Regions from separate parts of the Methylobacterium sp. NFXW15 genome, predicted to be linked through region 1. Evidence: predicted binding sites of a transcription regulator. Region 1 holds the regulator's gene; each other region holds the start of a gene.

Region 1 (7,754 bases):
GAGCCACAGATCAGGATTCGCGGAGGTCTCGCCATGCCCGGCCATATCGTCACGTCCTACGACACGGACCTAGAGGACCTGCGCCGGTCGATCTCGGAGATGGGCGGCGTCGCCGAGAAGATGACCGGCGAGGCGACCCTCGCCCTCGCCCGCAAGGACGAGAACCTCGCCCAGGCGGTGATTCTGGCCGACAAGCGGCTCGACACGCTCCAGCGCGAGATCGAGGAGAAGGCGGTCCTGCTCATCGCCCGCCGCCAGCCCATGGCGGTGGACCTCCGCGAGACCATCTCGGCCATCCGCGTCTCGGGCGATCTCGAGCGCATCGGCGACCTCGCCAAGAACGTCGCCAAGCGTGTCACCGCCATCGCCGACCAGTCGCCCGCGCAGAAGATCGTGCTCGGCGTACGCCACATGAGCGACCTCGCCGAGGGGCAGCTCAAGGACGTGCTGGACGCCTATGCGAGCCGTGACATCAAGGCCGCCCACGACGTGTGGGAACGGGACGGCGAGATCGACGCCCTGTACAATTCCCTGTTCCGCGAACTCCTGACCTACATGATGGAGGATCCGCGCAACATCTCGTTCTGCACGCATCTCCTGTTCTGCGCCAAGAACGTGGAGCGCATCGGCGATCACACCACCAACATCGCCGAGACTATCCATTATCTTCAGACCGGCGAGATCTTCATGGGCGAGCGCCCGAAGAACGACGCCTCGAACTACACGACGGTCGTGCCGGGCGCCTAAGAGCTCCTCATAGAACTCCCGTTCACCGGGAGTTCTCCCCCTGGCCTCGACGGCTTAGCGGGAATTTTGTGAGAGGCTCTCAGGCCCGGCAGGACCTGACCCATCGACGGCGCGGCCCTCGCTCAGGAAGGCCGCGCGGCGTAACAGCGTTGCCCGGACCCCTCGGTCGCCTTCGGCCGGGGGCATCCGGCGTGGAATGGACCACCGGCCATGCGTGTCCTGATCGTCGAGGACGAAGAGGCGCTCACCACCCTCCTGCGGTACAATCTGGAGGCAGAGGGCTTCAGCGTCGATTCCGCCGCGCGGGGCGACGACGCCGAGTTGCTGCTCGCCGAGCGCACCCCCGACCTCGTCCTGCTCGACTGGATGCTTCCGGGCCTGTCGGGCATCGAACTCTGTCGCCGCATCCGGGCGCGTCGCGAGACCGAGCGTCTGCCGGTCATCATGCTCACCGCCAGGGGCGAGGAAGGCGACCGGGTACGCGGCCTCGGCACCGGTGCGGACGATTACATCGTCAAGCCGTTCTCGGTGCCGGAATTGCTGGCGCGGGTGCGCGCCCTCCTACGCCGCGCCAAGCCCGCCCATGTCGCCGACCGGTTGGCGGCGGGTGACATCGAGCTCGACCGCACCGGTCATCGCGTCCGGCGCGGCGGCACCGAACTCCATCTGGGGCCGACCGAGTTCCGGCTGCTCGAATTCCTGATGCTCAGCCCCGGCCGGGTCTTCTCCCGCGAGCAATTGCTCGACGGCGTGTGGGGCCACGACGTCTATATCGACGAGCGCACCGTGGACGTGCATGTCGGCCGCCTGCGCAAGGCGCTCAACGGGCCGCGCCAGACCGACCCGATCCGCACCGTGCGCGGCTCGGGCTACGCCTTCGACGAGACCTTCTCCCTCGAAGCGTGATCTAGCGGACCGCGGCCGTGCGGTCGGGGATGGCGGACAGGGCGTCCAGCACTGTGCCCTCCGTGAGGATCTGCGGCAGCACCTGCGGCTCGCCCTGCGTGTAGAGCAGGTAGAGCGGCACGCCGCTGCGGCCGTGTTCTTCGAGCAGACGGGTGATCTCCGGGTTCTGGTTGGTCCAGTCACCCTTCAGGTAGGTGACGCCCTTGGCCCGCATCGCCGCCTGAACGGACGGTCGCGACAGCGAGGTGGTCTCGTTGACGGCGCAGGTGATGCACCACGCCGCCGTCAGGTTCACGAAGACCGGGCGCCGCGCGTCGCGCAAGGTATCGAGCCGCGTCCGGCTGAACGGCTCGGTGCCCTCGGAAGCGGCCTGCGCCGTCGACAGGGCAGGCTGCTGCGACAGGCCGAAGCCCAAAGTCACCACGGCGATGACCGCGAGGCCGGCCAACCCCTGGAAGATTCGCTCCCCGAGGGGAGTCGCGTTGCGGCTGCGTTCCCAGGCCCAGGCCGCGAAGCCCACGAGCACGACGCCGATGAGCGCTGCGAACAGGCCGCGCGCATCGACCTGCTGCGCCAGCACCCAGATCAGCCACGCCGCCGTGGCATAGACCGGGAAGGCAAGCGCCTGCTTCAGCGTCTCCATCCATGCGCCGGGGCGGGGAAGGATCCGTACGGCGCCGGGCCACAGGGTCAGAGCGAGGAAGGGCAGCGAGAGGCCGAGCCCGAGGGCGGCGAACACCGCCAGCGCCACGGCGGGTCCCTGCGTCAGCGCGAAGCCCACCGCCGCGCCCATGAAGGGAGCGGTGCAGGGAGTGGCGACGAGCGTTGCGAGCACGCCGGTGAAGAACGAGCCCGAGAGTCCGGCCCGGCGGGTCAGGCCGTCGCCGATCCCCGCGAATCGCCCGCCGAGGGAGAACACCCCCGACAGGCTCAAACCCACCGCGACGAGCAGATAGGCAAGACCGGCCACGACCGGCGGCGATTGCAATTGGAAGCCCCAACCGAGGCTCGCCCCGCCGCCCTTCAGACCGATCAGCAGCCCGGCAAGCCCAAGGAAGCTCGCGAGCACGCCCGCCGTGTAGGCGAGGCCGTGAAGCCGCACCCGCCCCAGACTCTCGCCCGACTGGCGGACGAGGCCGAGCACCTTGATCGAAAGGACCGGGAAAACGCAGGGCATCAGGTTGAGAATAAGCCCGCCGAGCAGCGCGAGACCGATCGCTGCCAGGAGCGTCGGCTGGTCCGCCGGCTGGGAAGGGGCGCCGGAGGATGCGGGAGTGCTCGCGGACGGCATGGCCGAGGGCACCGCCGCGGGCTCGTCGCCATAGGCGAAGGCGAGGCGCACGACGCCGTTGCCGGTCTCTTCCTCCACCGTCAGCACGCCGGGCAGGGACCCGGGGAAGGTCTTGTCGTCCCCCCGCGCCAAGGTGAGATGCAGACCCTGGTCATCGACGCTCAGCGTCTGTTCGGCGGCGTTGTCGATCGCCGTCTCGCCATAGGGGAAATAGGCAGCGGATTTGATCGAATCCGGCTTCAGGCCGCTCGCGGCGAAATCCAGGCGGATCCGGTCGCCCTCGCGGGAAAGACGCTGTGGCCAGACCGGCGCGACGGGCAGGGCGGCCCGCGCGCGGGCGAACAGGGCAGCGTTGGCCGGATCGGGCGTCGCCTTGCCGACCGGCAGAGTCAGGCTCAGATCGGCCGAGCCCGGAATGCACTCCGTCTCGCAAACGAGATAGGTCAGCTTGCCCGCGAGCCGCACCGGTTCGGCCGGATCGAGGCTCGGCGGCGGCGAGACCGGCACGAGGAGCGTCACCTCGCCCTCGTAGCCGTAGTTCATCAGCGTCGCGATCGGGATGCGGTGCGGCGCGGGCCAGCGGAGGCCCCCGGTGCCGAACCCGGCGGGCAAAGTCCACGTGATCTCCGGCGGAAGGCCGGAATCGCCGGGATTGCGCCAGTAGACGTGCCAGCCGGGCTTCAGCGTCATCGTGACGGCGAGGGTGAAGGGCGTGCCGCCCGCAACCGCCTGCGGCTCCGCCGCGAGGCTCGCCCGCACGAGATCGGCGGGCGGACGCAGGCCCTGAGCCTGGGACGGGCCGAGACTCGAAGCGAAGCCGAGGCAGGCAAGGAGCAGGAGAAGGCGGGCGATCATGCGAAACTCTTCGCGCCGGATTGGGGCCGCATCATGCGCCGAGCGGGGCCGTCGCCGTCTCCAGCCAGTCCCGCGTCGGCGCGTCGAGGAGCGGCGCCAGCGCCTCCCGCACCCGCGCGTGGTAGGAGTCGATCCAGGCGCGCTCGCTCGTATCGAGCAGGGCCGGTTCGATGAGACGGCGATCGTAGGGGGCGAGGGTCAAGGTCTCGAAGCCGAAGACCGGCCGCTCCCCGCCCTCCACCGCACGCGGCTCGACGAGGACGAGGTTCTCGATGCGGATGCCGTAGCGCCCGGTCGCGTAGTAGCCGGGCTCGTTCGAAAGGATCATGCCCGGCTCCAAGGCCACGGTGCCGGTCTTGGCGATGCGTTGCGGCCCCTCGTGCACGGAGAGGAAGGCGCCAACGCCGTGGCCGGTGCCGTGGTCGAAATCGAGCCCGGCCCGCCACAGGGGGAGACGGGCCAGCGCATCGATCTGCGCGCCGGTCGTTCCTTTCGGAAACACCGCGCGGGAGATGGCGACGTGGCCCTGCAGCACGCGGGTATAGCGGTCCCGCATCTCGGGGGTTGGTTCGCCGATGGCGAGCGTCCGGGTGATGTCGGTGGTGCCGTCGGGATATTGCGCGCCGGAATCGACGAGAAACAACTCGCCTGGGCCCACCGCACGGTCGGTCTCCCGCGTCACCCGGTAATGGACGATGGCGCCGTTCGCGCCCGAGCCGGAAATGGTCGGGAAGGACACGTCGCGCAGGTCGCCGCCCGCCGCGCGGAAATCCTCCAACGCTTCGACGGCGGCGATCTCGGTGAGGTTGCCGGAGGCCACCGCGCCGTCGAGCCAGGCCAGGAAGCGCACGACGCTCGCCCCGTCGCGCAGGTGAGCGGCACGGGTGCCCGCGATCTCGGCCCCGTTCTTGACTGCCTTCATGGCGGTGATCGGGTCCTTGCCGACATCGACCGTGCCGCCCGAGGACTCGACGCGCTCCTTCAAGGCGACGGCCCCCGTCGCTCCGTCGAGGCGCACGCGAGCCCCTGAAAGGGCGGCGATCCCCTCATCCAAGTCGAGGCGGGGGCCAATCTCTGCGACGGCTTCGAGGGCCGCATGCAAGGCCGGGTCGATCTCGCCCGAAACGAGATAGAGCCGCGCCCGGCCCTCACGGGGTAGGATCGCGTAGCCCAGCGCCAGGGGCGTGTGGCCGATATCGCCGCCGCGCAGGTTGAAAGCCCAAGCAAGGTTGTGGGGGTCCGAGATCACCAGGGCGTCGCAGGAATCGGCGACGAGTGCCGCCCGCACCCGCGCGAGCTTGTCCGCCGATGATTCCCCGGCCAGGGTCTCGGGCTGGATCACGACCCGCCCGGCGGGAGGCTTCGGGCGGCCCGCCCAGCAGGAGTCGACCGGGTTCTCGGCCAAGGCTCGCAGGGTGCCCCCGGCCTTGGACGCCGCCCGTTCGAGGCGGGCGACGCCGTCCGGCGTGTGCAGCCAGGGATCGTAACCGAGCACTCGGTCCCGGCCGAGATGCTCGGCGATCCACGCCTCGGCATTGCTCTCCGCCAGGGGCACGACGGTGATCAGGCCGGTATCGACCTGCGCGGGCGCCTGGAGGGTATAACGCCCATCGACGACGAGCGCGGCGCTGTCGGCGAGGATCACCGCCGTTCCGGCTGAGCCCGTGAAGCCGGTGAGCCACGCGAGCCGCTCGGCATTGTCGGGGACGTATTCCGATTGATGCTCGTCGGCGCGGGGGACGACGAAGCCGTCCACTCCCGCCTCGCGCAAGGCGGCGCGGAGGGCGGCGATCCGCTCGGGCCCCTTGCGGTGGCCGGGATCGTCGAAAGTCTGAAAGCGGCGGCGGGTCTCGGTCATGACGTGAATCTATCGCCCGGGGCCACCCTCGGGCAACGGATGTCAGGACGCGTCCGGCGTCGGAGTAGTGGGCATCCCGTCATAGCCTTCGAGCCATTCGACCCGCTCGCGCGATTCCGCCGGATAGGGGCATGCATCCTTCGGGCGGCCATGGGTACGGGCACGGGCGCCCTCGGCGATCGGATCGGGCGTCTCGGAGGCGGGTGTGTCGGTCATGTCTCTTGAGATGAGAGGTCTCACCGCCGGGTCAACGTCTCCGCGGCGCCGCGCCGCCCCGGCGCAGGACGAGATGCACCCATCCCTCGATCACGCCGCGCTTCGAGAGCGCGAAGCCCTGGTGGCGATAGGCCGAGAGCACGCCCGGCACGTCCCGCTCGATCAGGCCCGACAGGACAAGCGTACCGCCCTCGGCCACCACCCGGGACAGGCTCGGGGCGAGCATTCGCAGGGGCTTGGCGAGGATGTTGGCGAAGACGAGATCGAAATGGCGGCTGCGGTCGGCTATGCGGTGCCGGGTTCCGGCGGCATGGTAGAGCTTCAGCCAAGGTCCCAGCCCGTTGAGCCGGGCGTTCTCCCGCGCGGTGATCACCGCCTCGACGTCGAGGTCGCCCGCCACGACCGGCTGGCGCAGGTCCTTGGCGGCGGCGAAGGCGAGGATGCCCGTGCCGGTGCCGACATCGAGCACATGGCGCGGGCGGCGGCGCTTGCGCTCGGCCACCAGGGCGCGCAGGCAGCCGAGGGTGGTGCCATGATGGCCGGTGCCGAAGGCAAGCGCGGCTTCGATCTCGATGGCGAGGTCGTTCGTCCGACGCACCTCCCGATCGTGGGAGCCGTGGATCAGGAAGCGGCCCGCGCGCACGGGCTTCAGCCCCTCCAGCGACGCGCGCACCCAATCCTGCTCGGCGATGGTGCGGAACTCCGCCTCGTCGGCCTGTGGGCCGATCACCGGCCGAATCAGTTCGCGGATGAAGGCCTCGTCCGGCTCGTCGGCGAAATAGGCTTCGAGCCGCCACGTCTTGCCGTCCGCATCCTCGAAGGCCGCGACCGCCGTCTCGGTCGGATCGAACATCTCGCCGAGCAGGTCGGTCATGGCCCGCGCCGACCTCTCATCGGTGTCGAGGCGCAGAATGTGAGTCGGTCGGTGGGGAGGCAGACCTTCGAGCATGGCCGCCCTGTTAGCGTGCCTGCTCGCTCTGTCACAGGGGCCTGCGCAAAATCGGGCCAAGTGCGGGACGAGTGCGGGCCATGTGACGGACCGGACTGCGATTCTTTCGCAGCGCTGCCCAGGATTGCGGCATCGTGGTCGGCCGTTGATTAAATGAGCCGGGAACTGCCGCCCGAGGCCGACGTTTTCGGGGGCTTCGGCACGAAATCGTTCAAGGGAAGAGGAAAAGTGAAGCGTTCGAGTCGTCCCCTCCTTGGCCAGACCGGCCCGCATGGGCCGATCGTTCTCGCGCGGAACCCGAATCGCCGCCGCGACGCGCGCTTTGGGGCGCCCCTGCCCGATTCGCCGCTACCGGGCCGCCTTCTGGTCGCCCTTAGTCGCCTCCACCGGGCCGAAACCGCCCCGCCTCACGCAAGTGGCTCCTCGCGGGATGAGACCTGAGCCGACATGACCTCTTGCCGGAATCACGGCCGGTCGTAAGATCACCGCCATAGCCGGCCGGATATAACGGTCGGCGCGGAAGGGGTCCGGCGATGGCGATCACACGGCGCATCTGGCTCGCGGCGGCGCTTACGGCATTGCCGCTGGCATCGAGCCTCCCTGCACGGGCGGCCGAGCCTGTGGTGGTGTTTGCCGCTGCGAGCCTCAAGAACGCTCTCGACGAGGCCTCCGCCCTTTGGACGAAGGATGCGGGCAAGGCGGCGCCACGGATCTCTTATGCCGGCTCGAATGCTCTCGCGAAGCAGATCGAGGCGGGCGCGCCGGCCGATCTCTTCATCTCCGCCGACGAGGCGTGGATGGATTATGCCGACAGGGCCGGGGCCATCCGGCCGGGCAGCCGCTTCAATTTCCTGCGTAACACGCTGGTGTTGATCGCCCCGGCCGATGGTTCGGCCGCGTCCGGGGTGAGCCTCGCGCCCGGTCTCGGCCCG
Region 2 (7,754 bases), on a different contig from region 1:
CCTGCACGACGGTCTCCGCGCTGGTGCCGACAAGTCCCGCACAGGACCGTGATGTCGAAACCCTTCACCGACGCGAGCGTGGCAGGCCTGATGCCCGAATTGCGCGCGGTGATGCGCGAGGCGGCCGCGATCGCCAAGCCCTTCTTCCGGCATGGCGGGCAGACCACGGCACGGATCTGGTCGAAGGCGGGCGGCTCGCCGGTGACGGAGGCGGATGTCGCCGTCGACACCTTCCTGAAGATTCGCCTGAGCGAGATGGTGCCGCAGGCCGCATGGCTTTCGGAAGAGACGGCGGATGACCCCGCCCGGATCGGGCGGGACCTCGTCTGGATCGTCGATCCGATCGACGGCACGCGTGCCTTCCTGTCGGGGCATCCCGATTGGTCGATCGCGGTGGCGCTTCTCTACAAGGGCGAGCCGCTGATCGGCTTCGTCCACGCCCCAGCCCTCGGCGTTGCCTATGAGGCGGTGCGAGGCCAGGGTGCCTTCCGGGACGAACAGAAGATCGTTGTCGATCCACGCACGTCGCTCCGCGCGGCGCGGATTACCGGCCCGAAGCCGATGCTCGATCGGTTGACCCGTGGTGCGGGCCCGGATCCAGATTTCGTGCGCATCGACCGAATTCCTTCGCTGGCCTTGCGCTTGGTGCGCGTGGCCGAAGGCTCGGTCGATGTGGGGATGATCTCATCCGACGCGCGGGATTGGGATCTCGCGGCGGCGGATCTTGTCCTACGGGAAGCGGGAGGCCTGGTCGGTACGATGAGCGGCCAGGCAACGGTCTATAACCGGCCTGAGCCGATCCACGGCGAACTCGTCGCCTTGTCGACGGCGTTACGCGATCCCGTGATCGCGGCCTGGGGCGCCTGAAGCGCCCCGTCTCCGCTTAGGCGGCAGCCACGGTTTCCCGCAGCGAGACCGCGTTCGGCGCGAGGCCGAGACGGTCCGCGAGATGCCAGTGAAGCTCGCGCGAGGAATGGTAGTTGTAGGAGCGGTCGATCAGGTGGCTCATATCCCGACCGGTACGGTCGGCATCAGCGAGGCGGCCGACCTTGAAGGTGGGCGCGTCGGTGACGGGAGAGCGAACGCTGCGGCGCCGCGTATATTCGAACTGCATTGAAATATCGACTTCTTTTCTTGTCTGGACCGGCGCGTCGCTGCGCGCGCGGCGTCGTTTCTCGTTATGGGTCTTCTGCGCTGTCCCGGACGCGAAGGCGCCCGGGACGGCTGTCGAGGGAGCCGGTTCAGGCGGCTCCAGAACCTCGGCCGATCAAGCGGCCTGGAGGTTTGCGGCAGCGTCCTTGCCGCTGCGCTTGTCCTGCAGGATCTCGTAAGAAATCCGCTGACCTTCGACTAGGTTGCGCATTCCGGCGCGCTCGACCGCGGAGATATGGACAAAGATGTCCTTACCGCCGTCATCGGGCTGGATGAAGCCATAGCCCTTGGTCTCGTTGAACCACTTTACAGTGCCGGTATTCACGTAGTGTACCTCGTTCGTCCATAGCTCGTGCGCGCAGCATCGCTGCCGCGCATGCACGACGGTCTGTCTGGCTTTTTCCAGAGCGGCGGGGCGCGAGACATGGAACCTCTCGCGTGAGCGTCGGTCTCGACCGGTGTTGCCCCCCGAGGACTTAGATAGGCCGCCGCTGCGGCAGCAACAAGGCATGGCCGACGTCGCAACCGGACCGGGTATCTGCCGCACCCCTCCGGCCCCTGTGATTTCCCGCCCCGGCGGTGCATATAGAACAGAGGGAACAGCCTCTTACGGCTGGGACAGGGCCTTGCCGCGATCCGATCGAAAAAGTCGGGCGGGGCGGGCGCACACATCGGCTTCCGGGCGGTATATGGCAGGCATCTCGGTCTCGCTGGATGGCGCGAACATCCAGCTCTCGTTTCAAAAGGACGATCAGGCGACGGCCGTGGTGATGGACGCCCGTGCCGCCCGCGCGCTGGTGCGCGCCGTCGGCCAGTTGCTCACCGCGATCGACGACTCCGACGAAGGCGACGAGCCGGAGGGCGCGGATTCGATGGGCGAGGACGTCGCCATGCTTGACGTGACCTCGGCCGCCATCGAGGTCGGCACCGACGAGGATGGGCAGGCGGTCGTCGCGTTCCAGGCGGGGGCCCTGCCGCCGTTCCAGCTGCGCCTGACGGACGAAGAGGCCCGTCACGTGGCGACGAGCCTCTCCGAAATTCTCAATGCACCCCGTGACGTGCGCGCCTCTCACGGCGGGCACTGACGCGAGGGCCGAACGCTACATCCGCGTGCCGGGATCGGTCGGGGAGCCGGGAAACACGTCCGGCTCGGAACCGGGTCCACCGGGCTCCCCTACGCCGGGATCGTTCACCGGATAGGGCGTGCGCGGTCCGGTCGGCCCGATATCGGGCTCCTGATCGGGCGGCGGCGGGGGCGGCGGCAGATCTCCGGGTGTCGGATCGGGGATGCCTGGATTGACCATGAGAATTCTCCTGAGGCGTCCGGGTGTGGGTCCAACGGGGTCGGCACGGCCTTGTTCCGGCGTCTCCAGCGGCTGGCCGATGGGGCCAAGCGTCCCGGTTCGGGCCGGGAACACGCGATGCGCTGACCCGTTTGCGGGACAACTCCACGAACGGGAGATCCCCCATGACCGACATCAAGCAAGCCAAGGTTCTCATCATCGCCACAGACGGCTTCGAGGAGAGCGAGCTGACCGTGCCGCAGTCGAAGCTCAAGGAGGCGGGCGCTACCGTCACCGTCGCGGCGCCGAAGTCCCGGCAGGGCGAAACCAGCATCCGCGGCTGGGACAAGACCGATTGGGGCAAGGACGTGAAGGTCGATGCCGACCTTGAGACGGTCGATGCGTCGTCCTTCGACGCGTTGGTCCTGCCGGGCGGTCAGATCAACCCGGACAAGCTGCGCCTTGAGCCGAAGGCTCTGGAGATCATCAAGACGTTCCTGACGAGCGGCAAGGTCGTCGCTGCGATCTGCCATGGCCCGTGGCTGCTGATCGAAGCCGGAGCCGCCAAAGGCCGTGACATGACGTCATTCCCGTCGATCAAGACCGACGTGATCAACGCGGGCGGCAAGTGGCATGACAAGGAAGTCGTGACCGATCAGGGCATCATCACCAGCCGCAACCCGAACGACCTCGATGCCTTCTGCGCGAAGATCATCGAGGAGATCGGTGAGGGAAGCCACGGCCAGCGCCAGCTCGCGGCCTGAGCCACCCTACCCGCCGCGGGTCACTTCCAGAACCGCGGCGGACCGGATGGGACGGCCGTATTCGTCGCTGCCCTCCACACCGATCCGGTGCGCGCCCGGCGGCAGGTCCGCCGGGAGGCGCGCCGTCCAGATATGGCTCGAGGGGATGGCTTGAACCCAGGGCTTCTTCGTCTCGGGATACCGGGCGAAGAGTTCGGTCACGAATGGATCGGGCCGCCGCGTGCGGACCATCGGCTCGGGATCACGCCCGCCGACTCGCACCGTAAGACGCGTCTTCGGCCCGCCATCGAACACGTTCACCACCACCATCCCATCGGTCAGGGCGTCCTGCGGGATCGGCGGGCGGAGGCCCTCCATCGGCCGGGTGGCGCGCACCATTTCCGTGGCGCCGGTGCGGATCTGGCTCTCGAAGGCGATCCGCATCGCGCCGTCGGGCTCGCCCTGGGCGGGCACGTAGCGGGTCGTGTAGGCCGTGCCGCGCACCGACAGGACATGGAAGCCGTTGGGTGTCCCGTCACGGCTGTCGGCGGAAGGGATCCCAGTTCGCGTGTCCGGCCCACTCCACCACGATCCCGACACGGCGGTGAGGACGTGATGGTGCAGATCGTCCGTCAGGTAATGGTGCTCGGTCGTGTGGGTGTGCCCGCAGATCGCGAGCACCTTCCGCCCCTTCACGATCTCCAGAAGCGCTGCCCGGTCAGCGGTCTCGTTCTGCTTGCTGCCGGTCGCTGAATCGGTGTGCAACGGAATATGAGTCGCCAGGACGATCAGGGTGTCGGACGGGACCTGGTCCAGCAAGTTGCGCAGGAACGCGAGGTTCCGCTCGCCGATCCGCCCCTCGTAGGTGTTCGCCCCCGTGGCGACGGGCGGCCCGAGCCACACGACGTTGTCGAGCATCACGAACAGCGCCTTGCCGTGCTGGAAGGCGAAGGACGGCGCGCCGAAGACGCGCTTCCACGTCTCGCGACTGAAGCGAGCATCGGGCGCCTGCATGTTCAGGTCGTGGTTGCCGGGCAGAGAATACCAGGGAATGCCGATCCGCCCGACGATGGCGTTCGACCGGCCGTAGAGCGACAGGTCATCGAACAGGACGTCCCCGGTGGTGATGCCGAAGGCCGCCGGAATGGCCATCGCGCGATTCACAGCCGTGTCACGGACGTGATCGAGTTCGTGGCGGCTTTCGGGCTGCGGATCGGTGAAGAGCAGGACGTCGAAATCCTCCGGCTCGTCCTGTTTCGTCAGGGTGAAGTCGATGGTGGAGGGAAGCGGACCGGTCGGGTCGACGCCCCGGTAGCGCAGGCCGAGATCCTTCGGCGTCCCCTCGGGCTGGTGGATGTAGCTGTGGCGGACGACGTTGTCGGCATCGCGCGGTAGGGCGTAGCCCCGTGGCTTGATCACGAAGACCGCGCCGTCGCCCGGCAGCGGCAAGCGGTAGCGCCCCTGCGCATCGGTGCGAGTCACTTCCTGCCCGTTCGATACGAGCACGCCCGGCAGAGGCGAGCGGGCCGCGCCGTCGAGGGCGTAGATGGTGCCCGTCGCCTCGGTGGATTGCGCTGAGGCATGCCCCGACGCGAGCGTCAGGGCGGCGGCACCGGCAAGGGTTCCTGCGAGAGTACTTGCGAGGGTCTCGCGACGGGTCAGGGGCGGCATCGTCGGCTCCTCGATTGCGTGGCCGAACCACCAGATTTCCGCGACCGTCGCGTGACAGTTCGACCACGAAAAAGGCCCGCGCTTCGGGGAAGCGCGGGCCATCTCATTTCAGAGGGTCGAGCGATCAGTTGGCGTCTTCGTCGCCCGGCTCGAAGGTCTGCGGCATGGTCGACTCGGCGCTGGCGACCGGGGTCGGGGCGCTGATCGTCGAAGGCACGTTCACGCCGTCACGCTTGTAGATGTCGTCGCGGAACTGCACGACGCCGTCCGGGGTCGCCCAGGCGGTGATGTAGGTCCAGTAGACCGGCACCGGCGACGACAGGGTGGCATCGACGCGCTTCCCGCTCTCGATCGCCTGCTCGACCTGCTCGCGGCCCCAGCCGGGCGTGTCCTTGAGCAGCCACGTGATGTACTCGCGTACGTTCTGCACGCGCACGCAGCCCGAGGAGATGAAGCGGAAGTCGTCGCCGAACACACCCTTGGTGTTCGTGTCGTGCATGAACACGCCGTAGGGGTTCGGGATGTTGATGCGGACGATGCCCATTGAGTTGAAGTCGGCGCCCGAATCCTGACGGTAGGTATAGCGGGTGCCCTCGTCCGAGTTCCAGTTCACCGCCTTCGGCGAGACTTCCTGACCGTTCGACAGGATGCGGATCCGGTTATCCGTGAGGTAGTTCGGATCCTTCTGCATCTTCGGGATCAGGTCCTTCTTCACGATGGAAGCCGGGACCGTCCAGGTCGGGTTGAAATTGATCTGCGTCGCCTTGGTGTTCATGATCGGCGACTGGCGATCGATCTTGCCGACGCCCGCCGCATGCAGCGTCACGATGCGCCCGTCCTCGACGGTCTGCACCAGGGCGGCCGGGATGTTGGTGATGACGAAGCGGCGTCCGAGATCGCCCGAATAGGAGCGCAGGCGCAGCACGTTGGTCTCGAGCTGGCGCAGGCGGATCTCGGCGGGCACGTTCATGGCCTGCTCGGTCGCCGCGCTCATGGCGCCGGTCTGGCTGAGGCCATGGCGGGCCTGGAAGCGCTTCACGCCCGCCGCGACGTAGGAATCATACACGCCGGTATTGGCCGAGGCCGGGTCGAGATCGCCCGTCACGATCAGGCGCTGCCGGACGGCGGCCACGGCCGGGCCCTTCGAGCCGATGCGCAGGCGCTCAGCGCCGTTCACCGGGCGCCAGCCGCCGCGCGAGACGATCTCGCGGTACTTCTCGACCATCTGCTCGGTGGCCGCCACGGTCTGGGGCGAAAGGATCGGCACGGTCTCGCGCTGAACCTGCATTGCGGCGGGCGCCGCGTAATCCTGCGCCCATTCGGCCTGCGCGTAACCGGATTGATCACGCGCCGGAGCGGCCATGGCGGCGGACGCCGCGGCTGTGCCGAGGGCGAGTCCGAGCAGGGCCGTGAGGCGGGGGGTGGTGAACCGGGATGGTGCCTGATTGCGCATCGGTGGCTGGCTCTGGTCCAGATTTCGGTTGGCACGGACGGCCTGTGACGATGGCCGCACCGTGTCGTGTCGGGTTTTAACACTCCCTATCGAAGGGGCCGGAATGTGGCGCCGCCGTGCGGCGGCGCACGTCGACGCCCACCTTCGGGCGAGTGCGTCCCGCACGCCACAGTCGATGAGCCGGAATCGCGATCCACAGGCGGCTACGCAGCGGCGATCACGGAGACGGCGGCGATCTGCTCACATTCTCTCGAAGATTCGCCGATCGGCCGTTCTGGCGGTTTAAGGTTAACGAGAGGTCAACTTCGCATCGGCGCGAGTAAGGCGCTAGGATTGCGTTGCCACCGCGAGATCCGCCGGGGGTTGGTCCGGCCCGGGACAGACGGGGCCGCTCCGCGGCACAGGAGGCAGGATGAACGGATACGACGTCACGTTTCGGGACAACCGGGACTGGGTGGAGTTCGGCGCCAGCTACGTTCACTCGGATGCATTCAAGGCCCTGTTCCGCGACGGCATGGCCCTCGTGGAGGAAACGGCGGGCTACCTCGACGGTGACGGGCGCGACGAGTCTCGCCTCGTCTCGCGAGACGCGACCCTGAGCTACGCGGCCGAGAGCATGCGCCTCACCACGCTGCTCATGCAGATCGCCTCGTGGCTTCTGGTGCAGCGCGCCGTGGCCGAGGGCGAGATGACGCCCGCCCAGGCGACCGAGGAGAAGCATCGGGTGAAGCTCGGCGCCACCGAGCCGCCGAAGGCGGAAGCCTTCGCGCTTCTGCCGCTGCGGCTTCAGGAACTGATCATGCGCACCCGCCGCTTGCACTCTCGCATCCTGCACTTAGACGGGCTGATCACTGAAGACCGGCCGACGCCCCGCCCGGTGGAGAGCCCGGTCGCGGCCCAGCAGGGCCTGCTTCATGCGGTGTTCGGGCGGCGCGAGGGCTGAGGGACGAGAGCGCCTCGGCCCTAAGTCGAGTCGCTATTCCATCCCCTCGATGGCGACATGCAGATGCTTCGGCCCGCGCAGGGCCGCACCCGGCCGGTAGGGCGGCGGGTCCTCGACGAGGCGGGGGCTCTTCAGGCGACGCGTCAGGGCGGTGAGAGCCGATTCGGCCTCGAACCGGGCGAGTGGTGCGCCGACGCAGTAATGCAGCGATCCGCCGAAGCCGAGATGGCGGATGCCGACCCGATCCGGATTGAACCGATCGGGCTCGGGGAAGACGGAGGCGTCCCGATTGCCGGCAGCAAGCAGCAGCACGAGGTCCGCGCCTTCCGGGATCGTCACGCCGGCGATGTCGATCGGGCTCAGTGTCGTGCGGGTCCGGAATTGGACAGGCGGCTCGTAACGCAACAATTCCTCGACCACCTTCGGCGCGCGGGCGGGATCGGCCCGTAGCTTTTCGAGCTCGTCCGGGTGGCGCAGCAGGGTCAGGAGGCCGTTGGTGATGAGATTCA
Region 3 (7,754 bases), on a different contig from region 1:
ATCGGGATCATCTGATTCCTCCCGTGGTAACAACTCCGCCTGGCTTCCGGAACTTGAGCTCGAGTCGGCCCTGCGTCCGGAGCCGAAGCGCCAGACCCCGCAGCAGAAGCAGCCGCCGCAAAAGCCGCAGCCTGCCTATCAGCCGGAGCCCGAGACCTATCCCGAACTGAGTCCGCAGGCAGTGCAGGAGGCGCGGCGCCAGCTTGCGGAGCGGCAGCAGGCCGAGCGACGTCAGGAAGCGAAGCGTCAGCCGGAGCCCCCGCCCGCACCCCCGGTCGATCCCTACAGCGCCTTCGACGCGATCGGCCAGCGCAACGAGATGGTGCGCGTACGCATCAGCCAGATGATGGAGCGGCTGGACGACTTGAAGTCGCTTCAGACGGATTTCGCCCAGATTCTCGAGCCGCTGGCGGGCGTCGCGGATGAGCTACCGCAGGCGAAAATCAAGATCGCTGAGCTCGAAGTGCTGCTCGCCCGCGAGCAGGAGCACATGCGCAACCTGCATCGCGAGTTGAACGAGGTGAACGGCCGCGCCGCCACGAGCGCGAACGAGTTGGCCGCCACCTCGAACGAGTTGCATCGCCTTGAGGGTCAGCTGCGCGAGCGAGAGGCCGAAACCGAGGAGCTTCGCGTCCGCATCCGAGACCGGACCGTCGCGGTGGAGAACCTCGAGCGACAATTGTTCGCCGAGACGGAGCAGGTTCGCGCGCTGACCGGCGAGAACAAGTCGCTGCGTATCGAGGCGCAGGCGGCCGATCAGGCGATGACTCGCGCCGAGCGCGAGTTGAACGAACTGAGCGAGCGGTTGAGCCTCAGCGAGCAGGATGCCCGCCGCCTGCAAAGCTTGGCCGGCGAGCAGGCCGTGCGGCTGTCCGAGGCCGAGGCCAGGGTGGTCGAGCTGACCCAGCAGATCGAGGTGCTGCGCCAGCGCGCCCGCGATCTGGAGGCGCAACTCGCGGCCGAGACCGCAGCTCGCGAGCGGGCGGAGGGCCAGTACGAGACGGAGATGTCGGCGATCCGCGCCGACCGTGCGAATCTCGCCATGAAGCTCGATGCGTCGCTCGGCCGGGCCGCGACGCTCGAACAGCTTCTCAGTCAAGTCCGCAGCCAGCTGCGCGAGCGTGAGGAAACGTCCCGGACCGCCGACCGCACGCTGAAGGAGCTTCAGATCGAGCGGACCACGATCGACCGGCGCCTCGAAGGACTTCAGGCGGAGCTGCAGCGGCAGACGGAGCGGGTGTCTGAAACTCAGCGCCTGCGCGCTGAGGCCGACGCGCGGGCCGACATGCTCTCGAAGGCACTGGCGGCCAAGGAAGCCGCGATGGAGCAATCCCAGACCCGGGTGACGGCCCTGGCCGACCGGATGGAGCAACTTGGGCGCCGCCACGAGGCCGAGAAGGCCGAGTTGCAAGCCGCCAACCGGCGTCTGGTCGAGGAATTACAGAACGAACGGTCGGAGCGGGCGCTGGCGCAGGGTGCCCTCGATATCGCACGTGAAACCCGTGCCTCGTTGCAGAAGCAGCACGAGACCCTTAAGCGCGCAGTGCGTAACCTCCACGGCGTCGATCCTGCGGCCCTCCTTGGGTTCGCGGCTCAGGAGGCTCGCGCAGAGCGCGGCGAAGACAGCAATGTTACGCCTTTCGTCGCTGCAGAGCGGGAAGGGCGTGACAACAAACTCAATAACGACATGAATGCGTGAGTGAGTCACCATGATGGAACAGGTTCGCATGCCCATCGAGGACGACGCCGACGCGGCGGCCTACGCCGCGCTGAAGGCTCATGCGGCAGCGGCCGCCGCTGCGGCTGAAGCCGTGCAGAATTTCGAGCCGATCCCGCTGCCGGGCAACGTGTCGTTCTTCCCGTCCCAGCCCCAGCCGAGCGAGGGTGGACCGGTTCGCGACTTCAAGTCGGCCATCGACCTGATCAAGGAAGCGAGCGAGGCAATCCGCTTCTCCGAGGAGCGCGCCACCGAGCTTGAGCAGCAGCTCCATCAGGTCAGCAGCCGTTCGGCCGAACAGGTGAAGGCCCTCGAATTGCAGGTCGCCGCGCTTGAGCGTCGGCTGATCAAATCCGAGGAGCGCGCCCGCGCTGCCGAAGTCCGCGCGAACGATGCAGAAACGTGGCTGTCGCGTCTTCACGACACGATCATCACGAGCTTCCGTCGTCCGCTTCACCCCGGCGAAAGCGACTCTCACTAGGGTTTGCCGCGGCGCCTCTGTGACCGTTCGGTCTTAGAACCGTATGGTGAACAAGAGGTTAAGGCCGCGCTTGGCTTACGAAGCCGGGTGCCGCGAGAGGGACGGGGGTGGCATCTTCGCGGTCTGCAACCGTGGCGGATGCCGCCGTGGGGTCAGGCGAGCCGGGCCGCTTAATGCATGGACGGGAGCGGCTCCGGTGGAGGGGCCATTCCCGCCGGAAGGTGGCCGCAGGCGAGCGGCGGTGCGATCCGGAGCGGAGCGGGCGGTGGCTGAGATCAACCTAACGGTCGAGATGCGCGAGAGGACCATGGAACCTGCTCAGCTCTTGATGACCCCGACGATGCGCAAGGAACTGAAGTCCCTCAGCCCCGTCGAGCGCGCATCGGGCAGTTCGGTGTCGAAGACCGGAACCGATATCGCCGCGCACATGAAGCGGTTCGGGCAGGAAGAGTGGCAGGCTGTCTGCGAGCGTATCCAGGATGCCGCCGAGTACATTCAAGAACTCGAAGCGGGCCGGCATCAGCAGGAGATGCAGGCCCAAAAAATCTTCGCGAACATGCAGGACGAGATCGCCGCTGCCAACGCGCGCGCTTTGGCGGCAGAGCGGATGCTGCAGGAAGTCCAACACCGGGCGACGAACGTCGTGAAGACCCTGGAAGATCGGCTCCTAGCGGCCGAGGACCGTGCCCGCGAGGCCGAAGATTGGCTGACGCGGATCTCCGAAGCGGTTCGCTCGAACCTCAGCTTCCCTTGATCGGCTTGCGGACGGTGCCCCGTCCTCAAGCCGTCCTGACACGGCCCGGTTTAGTCTCGATCGCCATCGCGTTGCCGCGCCAGACGACGTCGCTGCGCATCCACGCCATCGACCAGACGAAGGGGATGAACAGGTCGCGGGCGATGAAAGCCGCGAGCAGCATGGGAGAGCGAAGCCATCCGGCGCGGGCGGCGAGGGCGAGTTCGCCGCCATAGATGACGGCGACCATCAGACCGAGGCCGAGCACCATCTCAGCAGAGCCGATCGCCGACGCCGTCAGAAGGCAGGGCACCAGCATTCCGCTCAAGATTTCTGGGGCGAAGAATAGCGGAAAGGTCACGCGGCGCAGGCGCGCCCACCGGATCTGACGAGACCACATCTCCGCAAAGCTGCGCCTACCGAGGGGCTGCGAGAACGGGGCCGCGACGAGGTTGACCCGCCTCCCAGCCGCGCGCACCACCTTGGTGGCGGCGGCGTCTTCCGCAATCTCAAGGGCAAGCGCCCGGATGCCGCCGACCGAGTTCAGGAACGGCCGGTGCCAGAGCATGCTCTTGCCCTGCGCGAAGCCGAGGCCGACCGCTTCACCCGCATATTGCCAGCGAGCTTGCAGTGTATTGAGGAAAGCGCATTCGACCAAGGCCCAGAATCCGTCCGGCTGGGCGCCGATGGGCGTCGCACAGACGAGGCCGGTATCGGGCCGCCACGCCGCTTGAAGGGACTGAAGATAGTCCGGCGGCATCAGAACATTGGAATCGGCCAGCACGATCCAGTCATGCGCCGCCGCGTCCCAACCGCGGACGCAGTTGTTGAGCTTGGGATTGTCGCTGATCCGCTCTTCCCCGACGATGATCCGCGCCGCCACATGCGGATGCTTGGCGATGAGCCTTTGCACCAGGGGCAGGACGGGATCGCCCGCATCGGCAACGCAGAAGATTAATTCGTAATCGCGGTAGGCGAGGCGGAAGCCGCTTTCCAGCGTCTCCTCGCTGAAACGCTCCAGCCCGCAGATCGGGCGGATGAGTGAGACCGGCGCGTCTTCGGGAAAGATCGAGCGCGGCATGGCGCGCCTAAGCCGCAGCCCTGCCAGTGAGAGGCTGACGAGATTGACCAGCAACATCGCGAGGCAGCCGACGAAGGCCAGGAAAGGGCCGTCCAGCGCACTGATCATGCGAAAGAGCCGTCGGCGCCGGTCCGGGCGCGTCGTGGGGGCGCACCTACGCCCGTGGCGGCCGGGTACCAGCCGCAGCATATCAGTTGTGTGACGCGGTGCAGCTTGTTCGCCGCCCCGGAAAGGATCGTTGCGAGAGGCATGAGACCCCCCATCTGCTTCCATCCCGCCTATGAGGCGACCCTGCCCGAGGGCCATCGCTTTCCCATGCGCAAATACGGCCTGCTGGCGGAGGCCTTACGCACGCGCGGCCTCGTGCCGGATGGGTTCGTGCAGCCCGAACTGGCGGATGCGCCCATGTTGGAGCGGGCGCATGATCCTGCCTATGTGGCCGGTGTCCTGGCTTGCGATGTGCCGCGCGCCATCGAGCGGGATATTGGCCTGCCAGTGAGCGAGGCGCTGGTCCGCCGCTCCCGGGCCAGTGTCGGCGGGACCGTGCTGGCCGCCCGGCTCGCTCTATCGCATGGCTGCGCGGGAAGCGCTGCGGGGGGAAGCCACCACGCCCGGCGGTCGCAAGGGGCCGGCTTCTGCGTGCTGAACGACGTGGCGGTGGCGGCACTGACCTTGCGCGCGGAGGGTTTGATCGGTCGCGCGATGGTGGTCGATCTCGATGTGCACCAGGGCGACGGCACAGCCGACTGCCTATCTCGCGAGCCCGACCTCTTCACCCTCTCGATTCATTGCGAGAAGAACTACCCGTCCCAAAAGATTCCGAGCGATCTCGATATCGGCCTGCCGGATGGGCTGGAGGACGCGGAGTACCTCGCGATGCTGGAAGCGCGCCTGCCTCCGCTCATCGATGCCGTTCGGCCGGATATCGTCTTCTATAACGCGGGGGTGGACCCCCACCGGGATGACAGGCTCGGTCGGCTGAACCTCACCGATGAAGGGCTTGCCGCCCGTGACCGGTTCGTGGTCCGGGCGGTGCGGGCGAGGGGGCTACCCATCGTCGGGGTGATCGGAGGTGGCTACACGCACGATGTCGAGGCTTTGGCCAACCGCCACGCGCTCGTCTTCGAAGCCCTCGCCGCCGAGGCGGCGGGTTGAGGCGTTTGAGCCACGAATGTTGTGCAATGCGGTGAAATCTCACCGTCGTAAGGTTTTGGGAAGGAGCGACCCCAAGGATCACCGGAATTGAGACGCCCGCTCCTTGTCGAGGGGGCGTTCAACCGGAGTGCGTCGGGAGTCCGTCATGTGGACGCGGGTTTGGGAAGCGATCAAGGCGACTTTGGCGGTCGCTGCGTTGATCGCCGCCGCCCTGGTGTCGGCGGACAAGCTCGACCGCGAAAAGACCGCGCCCGCGCGCGCGTCCCTGGTCGAGCCGGTCGTCACCGGGGCCATTGCCCCGATCAGATAGGTCAGCCCGGCGGGATGCGCCCGACAGAGCAGAGCGTGCGCATGGTGCTGCTCGTCGGATCGGCGTAGCAGCTCGCGGACCAGCCGTCCTGCTGGATGAAGGACTTCCGCCCCTCTGAGAGGGCCGTGCGGTAGGCCTTGGCGATGATCGGCTCCACGGTCGAGGCCAATTCTCCGGTCAGGATTTCAGACGCCGTCGAGAGTTCGCGGAAGAAGGCTGCGGAGGGCTGCGGTTCGGCCGAGATCGCCTGCACGATGGGCTCGGCCCGGCAGGTCACGTCGAACTTGTTCGGTCCCGCCATGCGGATGTCGATGCTCGGTCCAGACCGCCGCCCCACCTTGCCGCCAATCGCTCCGGCGATCTGCCGGGTGAGGTCGTCGCAGGAGGCGGCGTGGGCCACAGCGGGTGCCAGGGCGAGGCAGGCGGCGAGGAGGATAGGCAGACGCGGCATGGAAAGCTCTCTGAAAGCGAGCCTCGTTTTGGCGTGGCACGCATGCGCTGTCGAGAGCCCTGACGGGTGTCTCAGTCCCTTGTAAAGATGGACCTCTTTTGCCATCTGAGCCTCCCCGCCACAGGAGTTATGAATGGCTGAGCAGACCACCGAACAGACGTATTACGGGCTGACCCTTGCGCAGCACCGCGAGCGCATCAAGAAGCTCGGTGCCGAGAAGGGTCTTCAGGGTGAGCACCTCGAGCGGATCACCGCCAAGGCTCTTGAAATGCTCCCGACGATCCGCCTGGATGAGTCTGCGCAGCGCTGAGTGATCACCCCGGCGCCGCCTTCGGCGGCGTCAGTGGAAATCACGGCTGCGATAGGGGTGCCGATGCGTCGGCGCCCCGAAGTCGGTGGTTTCCGGCGGCAATTTCAGCCCTGCCTCTCGCAGGTCCCTCAGGGACCCAGTCAGATCCCGAAATCCTTCGGCCACGAGGTGAACCACCTCGCCTGCACGCTGGATCCGCCCTTTCACAGCCAGGAACCGCGCCTGCATGGCGATCCGGCGGTTGGCCTCGAACACCTTCTTCCACACGATCACGTTGGCCGTGCCGGTTTCGTCCTCAATGGTGAGGAACACCACGCCCTTGGCCGTGCCCGGCCTCTGCCGCACCAGCACGATCCCCGCCACGATGGCCCGTGCATTCTGCGGCAGGATGGGGTCGAGATGGGCGCGTGCGGTCATGGCGCCGATCCGCGCCAAGCGCTCTCGGAAGAACGCCACCGGGTGGCCGCGCAGGGACAGGCTCGTCGTGGCATAATCGTCTGCCACCGTTTCGGAGGGCGCCATGGCGGGCAGGTCGGCCGCCGCTTCGTGGCGGAACAGGCCGTCATCGGCATGCCACGCGAACAGCGGCAGCGGGGCTTCGAGCAGGTCCGCCCTGCGTCCGTCCTCTCGGGACGGAAGAGCCCTCCGCGATAGCCCTTCCAGCGCCCGCACCGCCCACAGCGCATCCCGCCGGGCAAGGCCGAAGGCGCGGAAGGCATCCGCATCCGCGAGGCGTTCCAGCACGTTCCGTGGCAGGGCGAGCGCGGCCTGCAATCCTTCGATGCTGGCATAGCCGTTGGCCCGCAGGCGTACGAGACGCCGCATGGCCATTTCGGGCAGACCGCTCACCAGCCGTAGCCCCAAGCGGACGGCATGGAGGCGTGGCGTCTCGCAGGGCTCGAGGGTGCAATCCCAATCGCTCGCGTTCACGCAAACGTGGCGCACCTCGACTCCGTGAGCGCGCGCATCGCGCACCAGCTGGGCCGGTTGATAGAAGCCCATCGGCTGTGCATTGAGGATGGCGGCCAGGAAGACATCTGGATGATGGCACTTCATCCAGGCCGAGGCGTAGACCAGCAGGGCGAAGCTCGCCGCATGGCTTTCGGGAAAGCCGTAGGTGGAGAAGCCGCGGATCTGCTGGAAGCAGCGTTCGGCGAAATCCTTCGGATAACCGCGTCGGGTCATCCCGCCGATGAACTTATCCGCGAAGCCGCCGATCTCGCCGTTGTGCCGGAAGGTCGCCATCGCCCGCCTTAGCCCGTCGGCCTCGGCCGGGGTGAAGCCCGCCGCGATGATCGCGATCTGCATCGCCTGTTCCTGAAACAGGGGCACCCCGCAGGTCTTCTCCAGAACCGCCTTCAACTCGTCGGCCCGCGCCGGATCGTCGGCGGGGGAGGGGTACTCGACCGTCTCCTGATGACAGCGGCGGCGCAGGTAGGGATGGACCATTCCGCCCTGGATCGGGCCGGGACGCACGATCGCGACCTGCACGACGAGGTCATAGAACTCCTTCGGC

The links. Region 1 encodes PhoB, which activates phosphate uptake and scavenging genes when phosphate is short. Its sites were predicted from a motif close to TGTCATNNANCTGTCAT; they were not measured.
Region 2: the regulator PhoB is predicted to act here: its motif matches at 4,901-4,917, upstream of J4O73_RS20290 (calcineurin-like phosphoesterase C-terminal domain-containing protein).
Region 3: the regulator PhoB is predicted to act here: its motif matches at 4,200-4,216, upstream of J4O73_RS06585 (ceramide glucosyltransferase).

Annotation. Positions count from the first base shown of each region.
Region 1 covers NZ_JAGEKG010000008.1:236,085-243,838, reverse strand. Annotated here, with positions in the region: gene pstB (phosphate ABC transporter ATP-binding protein PstB) at 1-2, shown strand, start outside; gene phoU (phosphate signaling complex protein PhoU) at 34-747, shown strand; gene phoB (phosphate regulon transcriptional regulator PhoB) at 958-1,653, shown strand; gene J4O73_RS18730 (protein-disulfide reductase DsbD family protein) at 1,655-3,799, opposite strand; gene J4O73_RS18725 (M24 family metallopeptidase) at 3,831-5,657, opposite strand; gene J4O73_RS18720 (ribosome modulation factor) at 5,700-5,873, opposite strand; gene J4O73_RS18715 (50S ribosomal protein L11 methyltransferase) at 5,905-6,822, opposite strand; gene modA (molybdate ABC transporter substrate-binding protein) at 7,356-7,754, shown strand, end outside.
Region 2 covers NZ_JAGEKG010000010.1:119,667-127,420, reverse strand. Annotated here, with positions in the region: gene J4O73_RS20325 (hypothetical protein) at 1-7, opposite strand, end outside; gene J4O73_RS20320 (inositol monophosphatase family protein) at 52-867, shown strand; gene J4O73_RS20315 (AsnC family transcriptional regulator) at 884-1,114, opposite strand; gene J4O73_RS20310 (cold-shock protein) at 1,268-1,477, opposite strand; gene J4O73_RS20305 (hypothetical protein) at 1,842-2,237, shown strand; gene J4O73_RS20300 (hypothetical protein) at 2,253-2,456, opposite strand; gene J4O73_RS20295 (type 1 glutamine amidotransferase domain-containing protein) at 2,621-3,199, shown strand; gene J4O73_RS20290 (calcineurin-like phosphoesterase C-terminal domain-containing protein) at 3,206-4,849, opposite strand; gene J4O73_RS20285 (L,D-transpeptidase family protein) at 4,974-6,302, opposite strand; gene J4O73_RS20280 (DUF1465 family protein) at 6,715-7,245, shown strand; gene J4O73_RS20275 (cytochrome P450) at 7,279-7,754, opposite strand, start outside.
Region 3 covers NZ_JAGEKG010000002.1:465,358-473,111, forward strand. Annotated here, with positions in the region: gene J4O73_RS06570 (chromosome partitioning protein ParA) at 1-1,699, shown strand, start outside; gene J4O73_RS06575 (hypothetical protein) at 1,728-2,198, shown strand; gene J4O73_RS06580 (hypothetical protein) at 2,464-2,952, shown strand; gene J4O73_RS06585 (ceramide glucosyltransferase) at 2,978-4,120, opposite strand; gene J4O73_RS06590 (histone deacetylase family protein) at 4,262-5,167, shown strand; gene J4O73_RS06595 (hypothetical protein) at 5,313-5,477, shown strand; gene J4O73_RS06600 (hypothetical protein) at 5,479-5,928, opposite strand; gene J4O73_RS06605 (hypothetical protein) at 6,062-6,238, shown strand; gene J4O73_RS06610 (error-prone DNA polymerase) at 6,269-7,754, opposite strand, start outside.